DNA from 2 places in the Streptomyces sp. NPDC030991 genome. Region 2 is predicted to be linked to the other one. Evidence: riboswitches for the same ligand, from Rfam matches in the RefSeq annotation. Region 2 holds a riboswitch; the other holds the start of a gene.

Region 1 (7,173 bases), on a different contig from region 2:
GGTGGCGTCGTCCAGTACGTCGCTCAGGTCGTCGCTGAGCTTCGCGCCCGGGTAGTCGACCTCGCCGATGTTCTTGGCGGTGATCGTGTACGTCACCTTGCCGCCCGGCGGGACCTTCTTCGGTGTGGCGCTCTTCCTGACCTCCAGGTCGGGGACCGGCACGGAGAAGGCGAGCGCCGAGGGCACGTAGGTGTCGCCCTTGGTACGGAACGTCAGCCGGGCCGACGTGGAGCCCGGCGGCAGCGCGGCCGACGGGATGACGGCCTGCTTGGCGTCGATGCTGAAGTTGTTGTGGTCGTCCGGGTCGAGGGCGCCGTCGGCGTGGCTGTCGAAGAAGTTGCCGGTGCCTCCGCCGTCCGGGTCGCCGATCTGCCGGCCGTTGACCAGGAACTGGTCGCCCGCCACGTTCGCGTCGCCCTCGTACGCCGTGACACCGGCGCGTACGTCACCGCCGCCGGCCCGGTAGAAGTCGTCGATGGAGATGGTGGTGTCCGGGTCCTTGGACTGCTGGACGACGTGGCCGCCGTACACGTAGACGTTGCGGCGGGTGGGCGCGTACTCGCTGTTCGGGCCGGAGTACTTGTAGACGAGGGTCAGCGACCAGCCGCCGACGCAGCCCTTGCCGGTGGGGGCCCACACGTCGCCGACGGCGACGGGCACCTCGACGCCGGTGGGGACGCCGGAGAAGAGCGAGGTGATGTCGGACTCGGCGGTGTAGTAGTGCGGGCCGCCGGCCCCGGCCGGGGTGCGTACCGCGTCGCGCACGGCGACCGGGGACTCGGCGCCGCCGGCCACCCGCACCACGGGCCGCTCGGTGAGCGGGTCGCCGGGCGGCGAGGTGGCGGGGCCCGCGGTGTCGCAGCGCTTGATCTGGTTGCGGCCGAGCTTGTACGTGCCGTCGTTGCCGCCCCAGAAGAGGCGGGCGTACGCGACCGTGGCGCCGGGCGGGATCGTCACCTTGCCGGTGGAGGAGTTCAGGACCGTCGAGCCGAACCCGGCCGTGTCCGCGTACTCCATGGCGAACTGGTTGTTGTTCTCCGCGGTCTGTCCGGACTGCGCGTTCGCGCAGCGCGTCGCGGCGTCCTGGGGCGTGGCGGGGCAGCGCAGCACGGTGTTGCCGAAGGTGAGGAAGTCGCCGTAGAGGGCTTCCTCGTAGCGCTTGGCGAAGGGTTCGACGACGACGGCGGAGGCGGGGGTGGCCGCGGCGACGAGGGTCGCGGCGGCTGTCGCTGTCGCGGCGAGCGCCGCCCAGCCCTTGAGGTGTCCGAGCCACATAGGGGGCAATCTAGGCAGAAATAATGATTACCTCCTGATTACGCCACGCGACGCTCCGCATACTCACTGATCTCGGTCATCGGCGGCCGCTCCGCCGTGTCCACCGTGTACGTCCTCGGCGCGAAACCGTCCTCGCCCCGCTCGAACTGGGTGAGCACCGGCCGCACCAGATGCCCGCGGGCCAGCCGCAGCTGCGCCGTGCGGTAGATCGCCGCGGCCATCCGGCCGAGCGCCTGCCCGTCCTGGTGCCGGTGCTTGCGCACCCCCACGTCGACCTGGGCCAGCGCGTCCAGACCCACGGTGTGCAGCGCGTCGACGAGCAGCCCGAGCTCGACGCCGTACCCGACGGGGAACGGCAGCTGTTCGAGGAGCGACCTGCGCGCCGCGTACTCGCCGCCCAGCGGCTGGACGAACCCGGCGAGCCGGGGCCAGTGCATGTTGAGGATCGGGCGGGCCATCAGCTCCGTGACCCGGCCGCCCTGACCGGCGGCGTCGCCCAGCGGCCGGTCGTACATGGCCTTCACGAAGCTCACGTCCGGGTCGGTGAGCAGCGGGCCGACGATCCCGGTGACGAAGTCCGCCGAGAACTCCCGCAGGTCCGCGTCGACGAAGCACACGATGTCGCCCGAGGTGACGAAGAGCGAACGCCACAGCACCTCGCCCTTGCCGGGCAGGGCCGGGATGCGTGGCAGGACCGTGTCCCGGTGCACCACACGGGCCCCGGCCGCCGCGGCCACCTCGGCGGTGCGGTCGGTGGAGCCGGAGTCCAGGACCACCAGTTCGTCGACGAGCGGCGCGGCCGCGGTCATCAGCTCGCGCCGGATCACCGAGACGATCTCGCCGACCGTCCTCTCCTCGTCGAGCGCGGGCAGGACGACGCTGACCCGCTGTCCCGACGCGCGTTTAGCGGCGGCCAGCTGGGGCCGCGGGCGGTCGGTCACGGACCAGGAACGCCTGCTCAGCCAGGTCTCGACCTCTTCGAGCACGGTCAGAGTCCTTCCCAATGTGATCCATCTCGCGGTTCGGACGACTATCTCAAGGGTCCGGGCCTTCGGTTACAGTCTTGAACAAGGCGGGTGACCATCGCATGTCGGGGTCGCCGCCCCACACAACCGAATACCGCTCATCCAGAGGGGCAGAGGGATACGGCCCGTTGAAGCCCCGGCAACCCTCCAGCCGGTCTCGTCGCGCAGATTGCAGTGCGCCCGCGAGGCTCCCGGCTCGGGAAGGTGCCAAATCCGTCTCGTGGCGAGATGCGCCGCGAGGAAGATGAGGAGAAAGGGCCTCGCCTCTCATGGCTGTACAGACTGTCGCCACCACCGACGCCACCCCGGGCACCTCCGCGAAGACCGTCGATCTGGGCCCCGCGTCCGGCCTCTCCTGCCGCGAGTGCGGCACCAGGTTCGAGCTCGGGCCGATCTTCGCCTGCGTCGAGTGTTTCGGGCCTCTGGAAGTCGCGTACGACCTGCCCGTCGGCGACCCCGAGGCGCTTCGCAAGCAGATCGAGGCGGGCCCGGCCAACATCTGGCGCTACGCCCCCCTCCTGCCCGTCCCGGCCGACGTCGCCGAGAAGCCGAACCTGAACCCCGGCTGGACCAAGCTCGTCAAGGCCGACAACCTCGCCCGTGAACTCGGTGTCGAGCAGGGCAAGTTGTTCGTCAAGGACGACTCCGGCAACCCCACGCACTCCTTCAAGGACCGCGTCGTCGCGCAGGCCATCGAGGCCGCGCGCGCCTTCGGCTTCACCACTCTCTCCTGCTCCTCGACGGGCAACCTGGCCGGCGCCGTGGGCGCCGCCGCCGCCCGCGCGGGCTTCCGCTCCTGCGTCTTCATCCCGCACGACCTGGAGCAGGGCAAGGTCGTGATGGCCGGTGTCTACGGCGGTGACCTCGTCGCCATCGAGGGCAACTACGACGACGTGAACCGCTTCTGCTCCGAGCTCATCGGCGACCCGCTGGGCGAGGGCTGGGGCTTCGTCAACGTCAACCTGCGCCCGTACTACGGCGAAGGCTCCAAGACCCTCGCCTACGAGATCTGCGAGCAGCTCGGCTGGCGCCTCCCGGACCAGCTGGTCATCCCGATCGCGTCCGGCTCGCAGTTCACGAAGATCGACAAGGGTCTCCAGGAGCTGATCAAGCTCGGGCTCGTCGAGGACAAGCCGTACAAGCTGTTCGGCGCCCAGGCGGAGGGCTGCTCGCCGGTCTCGGTCGCGTACAAGGCGGGCACGGACGTGGTGCGCCCGCAGAAGCCGGACACCATCGCCAAGTCGCTCGCCATCGGCAACCCGGCCGACGGCCCGTACGTCCTGGACATCGCGCGCCGCACCGGCGGCGCGGTGGAGGACGTGAACGACGAGCAGGTCGTCGACGCGATCAGGCTGCTCGCGCAGACGGAGGGCATCTTCGCGGAGACGGCGGGCGGTGTGACGCTGGGCGTCACCAAGAAGCTCATCGAGGCGGGCCTCATCGACCCGTCCCTGACGACGGTCGTCCTGAACACGGGCGACGGTCTGAAGACGCTGGACGCCGTCGCCGAGACCTCCCAGGCGACGGCGACGATCCGGCCGAGCCTGGAGGCGTTCCGCGCCGCAGGGCTCGACCACTGAGCCCGATCCGAACCCGTAGCCCCGCGAACCTGTAGCACCGGGAGTCACCCAGCCATGAGCGTCAACGTCCGCATCCCCACCATTCTCCGTACCTACACCGGCGGGCAGGCCGAGGTCGCCGCCGAGGGCGCCACGCTCGGCGATGTCATCGCCGACCTGGAGAAGAACCACACCGGGATCGCCGCCCGCGTCCTCGACGACCAGGGCAAGCTGCGCCGCTTCGTCAATGTCTACGTCAATGACGACGACGTCCGCTTCGAGCAGGGCCTGGAGACGGCGACGCCGGACGGCGCCGGCGTTTCGATCATTCCCGCCGTCGCCGGCGGCTGATCTTCCCTGCTCTACCCAGAGTCACTCTGATTGCCCCCTCCGCGAGAGAAGCGGAGGGGGCAATTCTGCATGGTTGAGCGCGGTACAGTTGGGAAAGCTGATTCGTTCCCGTCCGTGGTGCATGACGGGCGCATATGAGTTCTCGGTCGAGACGCGACAAGAAGCAGCCAAAGTACCCAGCCCTTTCGGGCTCTTTACGGCATTTACCCGGCCCGACTTGCCCCGGGTTCCGGTGAATCGGCCCGGTTACCCCGATCGCGCGTGCCCAGAATTCTCGTCCGATTGACCTGTTGCAGACGGCAGTTGGGCAGATACATTCAGCCGCGGTCGACGCGTTCCGGCGCACACCCCAACACATTCGGGGGGGTGAGGTCTGACCCGGATCCGCGAAGTGCGGGTCTGTGCAAGGGCCAGTAATAGGGGAGTTAGGCATGGCTCAGGGCACCGTCAAGTGGTTCAACGCGGAGAAGGGGTACGGCTTCATCGCGGTCGACGGTGGTGCGGATGTATTCGTCCACTACAGCGCGATTCAGATGGACGGCTACCGCACCCTCGAAGAGGGTCAGCGAGTGGAATTCGAGATCTCGCAGGGCCAGAAGGGGCCGCAGGCCGACATGGTCCGCCTGGCCGCCGCCGGCTGAAGCGCGTCGCGACTGACCGCAGGCTTCGTACGAGTCGAAGGGTCCGTGCCCCCATCCGGGGGCCCGGGCCCTTCGTGCTGCGCGCGCCCCTCGCGAATCTGTGGTAGCCGCTTGCACTCGCATGGGTCGAGTGCTAATCATTGGCTTAGCACTCTCCAGGTGAGAGTGACAGAACTTGGATCGGGTCGGTGAGGTCCGGGAGCCTGGTGGGGCAAGGAACCACAAGGCTCGGGGGCCGTCCGTCGCGGGCACCAGCACGGTCCGTTTGCTTGCTTTTCCACCCCGTCCGGGAGGACCACTTCACATGGCCAAGATCATCGCGTTCGACGAGGAGGCACGGCGCGGCCTCGAGCGCGGCATGAACCAGCTCGCCGACGCCGTCAAGGTGACCCTGGGCCCCAAGGGTCGCAACGTCGTCCTCGAGAAGAAGTGGGGCGCCCCCACGATCACCAACGATGGTGTCTCCATCGCCAAGGAGATCGAGCTCGAGGACCCGTACGAGAAGATCGGCGCCGAGCTGGTCAAGGAGGTCGCGAAGAAGACGGACGACGTCGCCGGTGACGGCACGACGACCGCGACCGTCCTGGCCCAGGCCCTGGTGCGCGAGGGTCTGCGCAACGTGGCCGCCGGTGCCAACCCGATGGCCCTCAAGCGTGGCATCGAGAAGGCCGTCGAGGCCGTCTCCGCCGCCCTCCTCGAGCAGGCCAAGGACGTGGAGACCAAGGAGCAGATCGCTTCGACGGCCTCCATCTCCGCCGCCGACACCCAGATCGGCGAGCTCATCGCCGAGGCCATGGACAAGGTCGGCAAGGAAGGCGTCATCACCGTCGAGGAGTCCCAGACCTTCGGTCTGGAGCTCGAGCTCACCGAGGGTATGCGCTTCGACAAGGGCTACATCTCGGCGTACTTCGCCACCGACATGGAGCGTATGGAGGCGTCGCTCGACGACCCGTACATCCTGATCGTCAACTCGAAGATCGGCAACGTGAAGGACCTCCTTCCGCTGCTCGAGAAGGTCATGCAGTCCGGCAAGCCGCTGCTGATCATCGCCGAGGACGTCGAGGGCGAGGCCCTGTCGACCCTGGTCGTCAACAAGATCCGTGGCACCTTCAAGTCCGTCGCCGTCAAGGCGCCCGGCTTCGGTGACCGCCGCAAGGCCATGCTCGGCGACATCGCCATCCTCACCGGTGGCACCGTCATCTCCGAGGAGGTCGGCCTCAAGCTGGAGAACGCCGGTCTCGACCTGCTCGGCCGCGCCCGCAAGGTCGTCATCACCAAGGACGAGACGACCATCGTCGACGGCTCCGGTGAGAGCGACCAGGTCCAGGGTCGTGTCAACCAGATCCGCGCCGAGATCGAGAACTCGGACAGCGACTACGACCGCGAGAAGCTGCAGGAGCGCCTGGCGAAGCTCGCCGGCGGTGTTGCGGTCATCAAGGCCGGTGCCGCGACCGAGGTCGAGCTCAAGGAGCGCAAGCACCGCATCGAGGACGCCGTTCGCAACGCGAAGGCGGCCGTCGAAGAGGGCATCGTCGCCGGTGGTGGCGTGGCCCTCCTCCAGGCCTCCGCGGTCTTCGAGAAGCTGGAGCTCGAGGGTGACGAGGCGACCGGCGCCAACGCCGTGAAGCTCGCCCTTGAGGCCCCGCTCAAGCAGATCTCCGTCAACGGTGGTCTCGAGGGTGGCGTCGTCGTCGAGAAGGTGCGCAACCTGCCCGTCGGTCACGGCCTGAACGCCGCGACCGGTGAGTACGTCGACATGATCGCCGAGGGCATCATCGACCCGGCGAAGGTGACGCGCTCCGCGCTGCAGAACGCCGCGTCGATCGCCGCGCTGTTCCTCACCACCGAGGCCGTCATCGCCGACAAGCCGGAGAAGGCCGCTGCCGGCGGCGCTCCGGGCGGCATGCCGGGCGGTGACATGGACTTCTGATCCCGGTCACCGACCTGGTTCAGCTTGTCTGTTCGTTCCCGAGGGCGGCACTTCCTCTTCACGAGGGGGTGCCGCCCTCGGGCGTTCTGTGGGGGCGCTCGTGGGGGCGGAGGGCAAGCCCTAGCGGACCGGTGACTCCTGGTAGCTGGCCCAGGCGTCACGGCCCGCCTGCGCCGCGCTCTGCGCCTGGTGGAAGGCGCGGGACGCCAGCTCCGTCGGCGGCACCTGCCAGCCGCCGGTCCAGGTGCGGCCCGCGCGGGCGAGTTCGTAGACCAGTACGCCGACGCCCGCCGCGGCGACGAGCATGCCCGCGCCGGTCAGCGCCGCGCCGGTGACCAGACGCCGCTGGTCGGGGCGGAACTCGGTCCAGGAGATCTTCGAGAAAGTGCTCT
Region 2 (7,173 bases):
ATGTTCGTGCACATGATGCGCGTGTTCTTCACGGGCGCGTTCCGCAAGCCGCGTGAGGTCAACTGGCTGTTCGGCTTCCTGCTGTTCGTCCTGGGCATGTTCACCGGCTTCACCGGTTACTCGCTCCCGGACGACCTGCTCTCCGGCACCGGTGTCCGCTTCATGGAGGGCGCGGTCCTGTCCGTGCCGATCGTCGGCACGTACCTGTCGTTCTTCCTCTTCGGCGGCGAGTTCCCGGGCGGCGACTTCGTCGCACGGTTCTACTCGGTCCACATCCTGCTGCTGCCGGGCATCATGCTCGGCCTGATGGTGGCCCACCTGATCCTGGTCTTCTACCATAAGCACACGCAGTTCGCGGGTGCCGGAAAGACCGAGAAGAACGTCGTCGGCATGCCGCTGCTGCCGGTCTACATGGCCAAGGCGGGTGGCTTCTTCTTCCTGGTCTTCGGCGTCATCGCGATCGTCGCGGCCATCGCCTCGATCAACCCGATCTGGGCCATGGGCCCGTACCGCATCGACCAGGTGTCGACCGGCGCGCAGCCCGACTGGTACATGGGCTTCTCCGAGGGCCTGATCCGTACGATGCCGGGCTGGGAGATCAATCTCTGGGGCCACACGCTCGTCCTGGGTGTCTTCGTCCCGCTGATCATCTTCCCGCTGGTCCTGGTCGCGATCGCGGTCTACCCGTTCATCGAGTCCTGGGTCACCGGCGACAAGCGCGAGCACCACATCCTGGACCGCCCGCGCAACGTCCCGACGCGTACGGCCTTCGGTGCCGCGTGGATCTCCTGGTACTTCGTCCTGCTCGTCGGTGGTGGCAACGACCTCTGGGCCACGCACTTCCACCTGTCGATCAACGCGATCACCTGGTTCGTCCGGATCGGCTTCTTCGTCGTGCCGGTCCTGGTGTTCATCGCCACCAAGCGGATCTGCCTCGGCCTCCAGCGCCGCGACCGGGACAAGGTGCTGCACGGACGCGAGTCCGGCATCATCAAGCGCCTGCCGCACGGTGAGTTCATCGAGGTGCACGAGCCGCTCGGCCAGGAGGCGCTGCACACGCTCACGGCGCACGAGCAGTACAAGCCGGTCGAGCTCGGCCCGTCGGTCGACGAGAACGGTGTCGAGCGCAAGCAGTCGCGTCTGCAGAAGGCCCGCGCCAAGCTCTCGAAGGGCTTCTACGGGGAGAACAACCAGATCCCCAAGCCCACCGCAGAGGAGTACAAGGAGATCACCAGCGGCCACGGCCACCACTGATCTCTGAACTGTCCGCCACGGCAGGAGCCCTCGTCCAGGCACTGGACGGGGGCTCTTTGCCGTCCGCGGCGCTGGATAGGGTAGGGCTGCGCGGCCGCACGCCGCGCAGCCCTTTCTGACTTCACATGGAGCGGCCATGAGCGCTTTGCACCCCGCTGGAGGCGACACCGCGGCGGGTCGTTCCTGGCCCTCCGTCCTCAACGGCCTGCTGGACGGCCGTGACCAGAGCGCCGACGACACCGCGTGGGCGATGGACCGGATCATGCGGGGCGAGGCGACCGACGCGCAGATCGCCGGTTTCGTGGTGGCGCTGCGGGCCAAGGGCGAGACCGTGGAGGAGATCTCCGGTCTGGTACGCGCCATGTACGAGCACGCCAATGTGATCGAGGTGCCGGGGGAGACCGTCGACATCGTCGGCACCGGCGGCGACGGCGCCAAGACCGTCAACATCTCCACCATGTCCGCCATCGTGATCGCCGGCACCGGAGTGAAGGTCGTCAAGCACGGCAACCGCGCCGCCTCCTCGGCCTCCGGCGCCTCCGACGTGCTGGAGAAGCTCGGCGTCAATCTGGAGCTGGCGCCCGCCCGGGTCCCGCAGATCGCGGAGGAGGCGGGGATCACCTTCTGCTTCGCCGTGAAGTTCCACCCGGCGCTGCGGTACGCGGGCGCCGCCCGCGGCCAGCTCGGCATCCGGACCGTCTTCAACCTGCTGGGCCCGCTGACCAACCCGGCCCGCGTGCGCTCGCAGGCGGTCGGTGTGGCCGACGCGCGGATGGCGCCCGTTGTGGCCGGGGTCTTCGCCGAGCGCGGCAACTCCTCCCTGGTCTTCCGCGGCGACGACGGGCTCGACGAGCTGACCACCACCGCCACCTCCCGGGTCTGGGTCGTCCGCGACGGGGCCGTGCGCGAGGAGTCCTTCGACCCCCGGGACGTGGGCCTCGACCTGGTGCCCGTGGAGGCGCTGCGCGGCGCGGACGCCTCGTACAACGCGGAGGTGGCGCGGCGGCTGCTCGACGGGGAGCGCGGGCCCGTGCGGGACGCCGTGCTGCTGAACTCGGCCGCCGCGCTCGTGGCCGTCCGGCCGGGCACCGGGACGCTCGCCGAACAGCTCCGGGCCGGCATGGACCGCGCGGCCGAGTCGATCGACTCCGGCGCGGCGAAGGCGACCCTGGAGCGGTGGGTGGCGGCGACCAACCGCTGAGCGGTACGCGCGCGCGGGGCGCGGTCCGGCATGTCTCACAGAGCGGACTGCGCCCTTGCCGTATCGGGAAGATATGGCAGGATGCTTTTCAAGGTCATGAGTGACAGCGATCGAGGCCCCAGCCCGCTGTCCGGCAACCCTCCGTCCGTGGCGGGGTGCCCTGGGTGAAGACCAGGCCGCAAGCAGCAAGGCTTGTGGCAAGCGCGGACCCCTCGCGAACTCCTAGGGGTCCTGGGTCGTTTGAGGGAGCAGTCTCGTGAGCAAGCGAATGTGCTAGGGCCTGTCTGACAATTCCCGTCTGCCCTGCGACGCCTGCACGCACTCTCGCCGCACCGGGCACCAGGCCAAGTACGTCCAGTACGAGGCCTTGCACCCAGCACGCCGAGAGCACGCACCAGACGCCGCAGGGCCGCCCTTCGGGCGACGACGGGAATTATCAGACAGGCCCTAGGGCCGGGCGGCCCCTTCTTCACCATCTCCACCACCCTCCGTACGGCCGTGTCCGCGCCGTGCGTCGAGGTCGATTCCCGTACGCCGTAAGCCGGTCGACCGCTGCCGTACGGGCTCCTCACCGCCACTTCGCCTTGTCATGCCGGGAGACAGCCATGTCCGCTCAGACCACCGCCACCGCCACCGCCACCCCCGCCTCCGTCGAGTCCGCCGACCCGTCCTGTGGGGCCCCGCTGCCGGTGCTCGGCCGGGACGTGACCGTGCCGCTCGTCACCGGTGGCGAAGTGACGTACGCCGCGCTCGACTACGCCGCCAGCGCGCCCGCCCTGCAGCGCGTCTGGGACGACGTCGCCGCCTATGCCCCGTACTACGGCAGCGTGCACCGCGGCGCCGGATACCTCTCCCAGCTGTCGACCGACCTCTTCGAGAACTCCCGGACCACGGTCGCCGAGTTCCTCGACTGCCGCGAGGACGACCAGGTCGTCTTCACCCGGTCCACCACCGACTCGCTCAACCTGCTCGCCGCCGCGCTCCCCGCCGACTGCCAGGTCTTCGTCTTCGAGACCGAGCACCACGCGTCGTTGCTGCCCTGGCGCGACGCCCGCGTGACGTACCTGAACGCGCCGCGCACCCCCGGCGAGGCCGTCGCGACCCTGGAGCGGGCGCTCGCCGACCGCGACCCGCACGGGCCGGCGCTCGTCTGCGTCACCGGTGCCTCGAACGTCACCGGCGAGCTCTGGCCGGTGCGCGAACTGGCCGCCGCCGCGCACGCGCACGGCGCCCGGATCGTCCTCGACGCCGCCCAGCTCGCCCCCCACCACCCGGTCTCCGTCCAGGACCTCGACGTCGACTGGATCGCCTTCTCCGGGCACAAGCTGTACGCCCCGTTCGGAAGCGGTGTGCTCGCCGGCCGCGCCGACTGGCTGCGCGCGGCCGAGCCGTACCTGGCCGGTGGCGGCGCCTCCCGCAAGGTCGCGCGGCGCGCCGACGGCGGCGTGGACGTGGAGTGGCACGAGAGCGCCGCCCGGCACGAGGCCGGCTCACCGAACGTCATCGGCGTGTACTCCATCGCCTCCGCCTGCAAGGCGCTGACCGAGGCCGGCTTCGACCAGCTGGTCGCCCGTGAGCAGTACCTGATCCGCAAGGTGCGCGAAGGGCTCGCGGAGGTGCCCGAGGTGAAGGTGCTCTCCCTGTTCGGGGACGACGCCCCGCGCGTCGGCGTCCTCTCCTTCGTCGTCGAGGGCTGGAACTCCTCGCACTTCGCCGCCGCGCTCTCCGCCGAGTACGGCATCGGTGTGCGGGACGGCCTGTTCTGCGCCCACCCGCTCGTGCGGACGCTGCTCGGCTCCGACCCGGGCACCCAGGGCGAGTGCGGGGCGCCGGAGACGGCGCCGGGCGAGAAGTCGCTGAACGCCATCCGGGTCAGCTTCGGCGCCGGGACGCCGGACGAGCACGTGGAGCGGTTCGTGGGCGCGGTGAAGGCGCTGGTGCGCGACGGCGCCGCGTGGACCTACCGCACGGAAGAGGGCCGCTGCGTCCCGGCCCGCTAGGGGCGCGGGGAACTGCGCGACCAGCCACGACGACGAAAGCCGCAGACGCGTCTGCTCGCTGCATGAGCAGACGCGTCCGCGGCTTTTCCATGGCTGAGCGCGCCCACGCGGCGGAGCCGCAGATCGCTACAGTCCCGCGCCCCTGGGCGGCGCTAGCTGTCGAGCCCGATCGAAAAAGCGGCCTCAAGGTCATGTTGCGAATACGTGCGGAACGCCACATGCGTGTCCGTCGCCTCGACGCCCTGGATCTTGCTGATCTTCCCGGGAATGACGTCGGCCAGATCGTCATGCCGGGCCACCCGGACCATGGCGATCAAGTCGTACGTGCCGGTGACGGAGAAGACCTCGCTGACGCTGTCGAGCGCCGCGATCGACTCCGCGATCTCGGGGATCCGGTCCACGCTGGTCTTGATGAGCACGATCGCGGTGATCACGGCTGGCTGTCTCCCTCGGTGGCCGTGGCTGGGGCTGCTCTCACCTTAGCCCGGGCCCTGTACCTCACCCACGCGTAGAGGAACCCGACGGAGAAGCCGATCAGGTGGGCGAGGTAGGCGACGCCCGGCCCCTGGCTGTCCTGCCCCGCCGCCGCCCACTGGAGCGCCACCCAGAACGGCAGCACCACCCACGCGGGGAAGCGCAGCGGAAGGAAGAGCAGGAACGGGAAGACGCTCGTCACGCGCGCGTCGGGGAACAGGTAGAGGAAGGCGCCGAGCACCGCCGAGATCGCCCCCGAGGCACCGACCAGCGTCTGCTCGGAGCCGGCGTGGGCGGCCGCGTAGCCGAGCAGTGCCAGGTAGCCGCTGATCAGATAGAAGAGCGCATACGGCAGATGCCCCATGCGTTCTTCGACCATCGCCCCGAAGACGTAGAGGAAGAGCATGTTGCCGAGCAGATGCACCCAGCTGCCGTGCACGAACAGGGCTGTGGCCGGGGTGAGGGCGGCGCGGGGTGATCCGGTGAAGAGTTCGGCGGGCAGTACACCCCACCGCTCGAAGTAGGCACTCTGCGCGGTGAGGAGATGGTCGCCCATGCCGTAGGACGGGTTGAGCCCCGAGGAGGGGGAGAGCACGAAGGTCACGCAGCAGACGGCGATGATTCCGTACGTGACCGGAGCCGGATGCCCTCTGAGGAATGCGGTCACTCTGCCGATCGCGGCGCGTCCGTTGCCGATCATGAGAGAGAGCATGACGCAAGGCGGGGAGCGGGCGGTGTACGGCAGGCCGTAGGGTTACGGGCAATAAAGCACGCACCACGCACCACGGAAAAGCGCATACGCCGAGGCCCGTGCGCGAAGGAAGAGGCGACAGTCCGATGCCGGTTCCCCTGCCGACCGCCACCACCCGCTGGCGCTGCACGCTCTGCGGCAATCTCACGCGCTTCGACGTGACCCGCTCCTCGAAGGTCGTCGAGTACCTGCACCTCGACCTCGCCGGTGAGCCGAACGTCGAGGAACGCGAGGTGGTCAGTGAGACCATCGAGTCGGTGCGCTGCCGTTGGTGCAACGCGGTGGATCAGGTGGAACTGGTGGACAGGCCGGGCGCCGACTCCTGAGGGAGCGGCCCCACAGCGACATTGGGGTGTCGGATGGTGGAGAGCACAGGCGGGGAGGCCGCAGCCGCTGAGCAGGCCGCCGCCGAGGTGCTCGACCGGCCGCTGCCCGAAGGCGTACGGCGGCGGGTCGTGCAGATCGTCTCGGACGGCTTCGGCGGTCTGACCGTCGGCGAACTGCCGCCTCAGTTGCGGCAGTATGCGCGCTTCACCCCGACACGTCGGGTGAAGTTCGCCGGCAACGCGATGGCCGCGGCCGTGGAGAACGAGACGCTGTTCCGGCAGCGGATCGCCGACCGGTTCCGGGAGACGCAGCCCGAGCTGTGCGGCGCGCTCGACGCCGGTTCGCCGCCACCCGCAGCGGACCCGCTGGACGTGGCCGCCGCCGCGTACGTGCTGCGCCCCGTGGGCTGGGTGAAGCTGGTCGCCGCCGCCGGTGAGGAGGCCCAGCGCGCCGACGCCGAGCGGGCCGACGAGGAGACCCGCGCCGAGCTGCAGTCGCTGCGCGACCGGCTCGCCGAGGCGCAGGCCCACACCAAGACCGAGACGGAGCGGCTCCGCGTTGAGCTGGACACCGCCCGGCGCGAGGCCGACGCCGTGCACCGCAAGCTGCGGGCGGCCCTCAGCGACGTGAAGCGCGGCGAGGCCGCCGTGCGCAAGGCGCAGGCCGAGGCCGAGGCGGTGCGGGCCGAGGGGCAGGCCCAGGTGTCCGCGGCGGAGAGCGAGACCCGGCGGCTCAAGGCGCGGCTCGGCGAGGCCGAGGCGACCCTGGAGGCGTCACGCAGGGCGGCCCGCGAAGGGCGCAGCGTCGAGGACATGCGTGTGCGGCTGCTGCTCGACACGGTCCTGGAGGCCGCTCAGGGGCTGCGCAGGGAGCTGGCGTTGCCGCCCCTGTCCGCGCGGCCCGCCGACTCCGTGGACGCCGTGGAGCCGGGCCGGATGACGCCCAAGGACATCGCGGCGCGCGCTCTGCACGAGCATGATCCGGCCATTCTCGATCAGTTGCTCGCGCTGCCGCAGGCCCACCTCGTGGTCGACGGTTACAACGTGACCAAGACCGGGTATCCCACGATGCCGCTGGAGAAGCAGCGGCTGCGGCTGCTCGGCTCCCTCTCCCAGCTCGCCGCGCAGACCGGGGCCGAGGTGACCTGTGTCTTCGACGGGGCCGAG

Evidence for each region. Region 2 has a riboswitch for S-adenosylmethionine ahead of ACZ45E_RS33510 (aminotransferase class V-fold PLP-dependent enzyme). Riboswitches for the same ligand answer to the same signal wherever they lie in the genome.
Region 1: another riboswitch for S-adenosylmethionine. It lies ahead of thrC (threonine synthase); the one in region 2 lies ahead of ACZ45E_RS33510 (aminotransferase class V-fold PLP-dependent enzyme).

Annotation. Positions count from the first base shown of each region.
Region 1 covers NZ_JBVIFR010000022.1:107,585-114,757, forward strand. The annotation lists gene ACZ45E_RS32200 (DUF7927 domain-containing protein) at 1-1,275, opposite strand, end outside; gene ACZ45E_RS32205 (glucosyl-3-phosphoglycerate synthase) at 1,314-2,261, opposite strand; SAM riboswitch class I at 2,396-2,551, shown strand; gene thrC (threonine synthase) at 2,570-3,880, shown strand; gene ACZ45E_RS32215 (ubiquitin-like small modifier protein 1) at 3,935-4,210, shown strand; gene ACZ45E_RS32220 (cold-shock protein) at 4,642-4,851, shown strand; gene groL (chaperonin GroEL) at 5,156-6,781, shown strand; gene ACZ45E_RS32230 (hypothetical protein) at 6,902-7,173, opposite strand, start outside.
Region 2 covers NZ_JBVIFR010000024.1:110,784-117,956, reverse strand. The annotation lists gene qcrB (cytochrome bc1 complex cytochrome b subunit) at 1-1,254, shown strand, start outside; gene trpD (anthranilate phosphoribosyltransferase) at 1,391-2,455, shown strand; SAM riboswitch class IV at 2,548-2,665, shown strand; gene ACZ45E_RS33510 (aminotransferase class V-fold PLP-dependent enzyme) at 3,061-4,455, shown strand; gene ACZ45E_RS33505 (Lrp/AsnC family transcriptional regulator) at 4,608-4,889, opposite strand; gene ACZ45E_RS33500 (rhomboid family intramembrane serine protease) at 4,886-5,629, opposite strand; gene ACZ45E_RS33495 (hypothetical protein) at 5,767-6,006, shown strand; gene ACZ45E_RS33490 (NYN domain-containing protein) at 6,040-7,173, shown strand, end outside.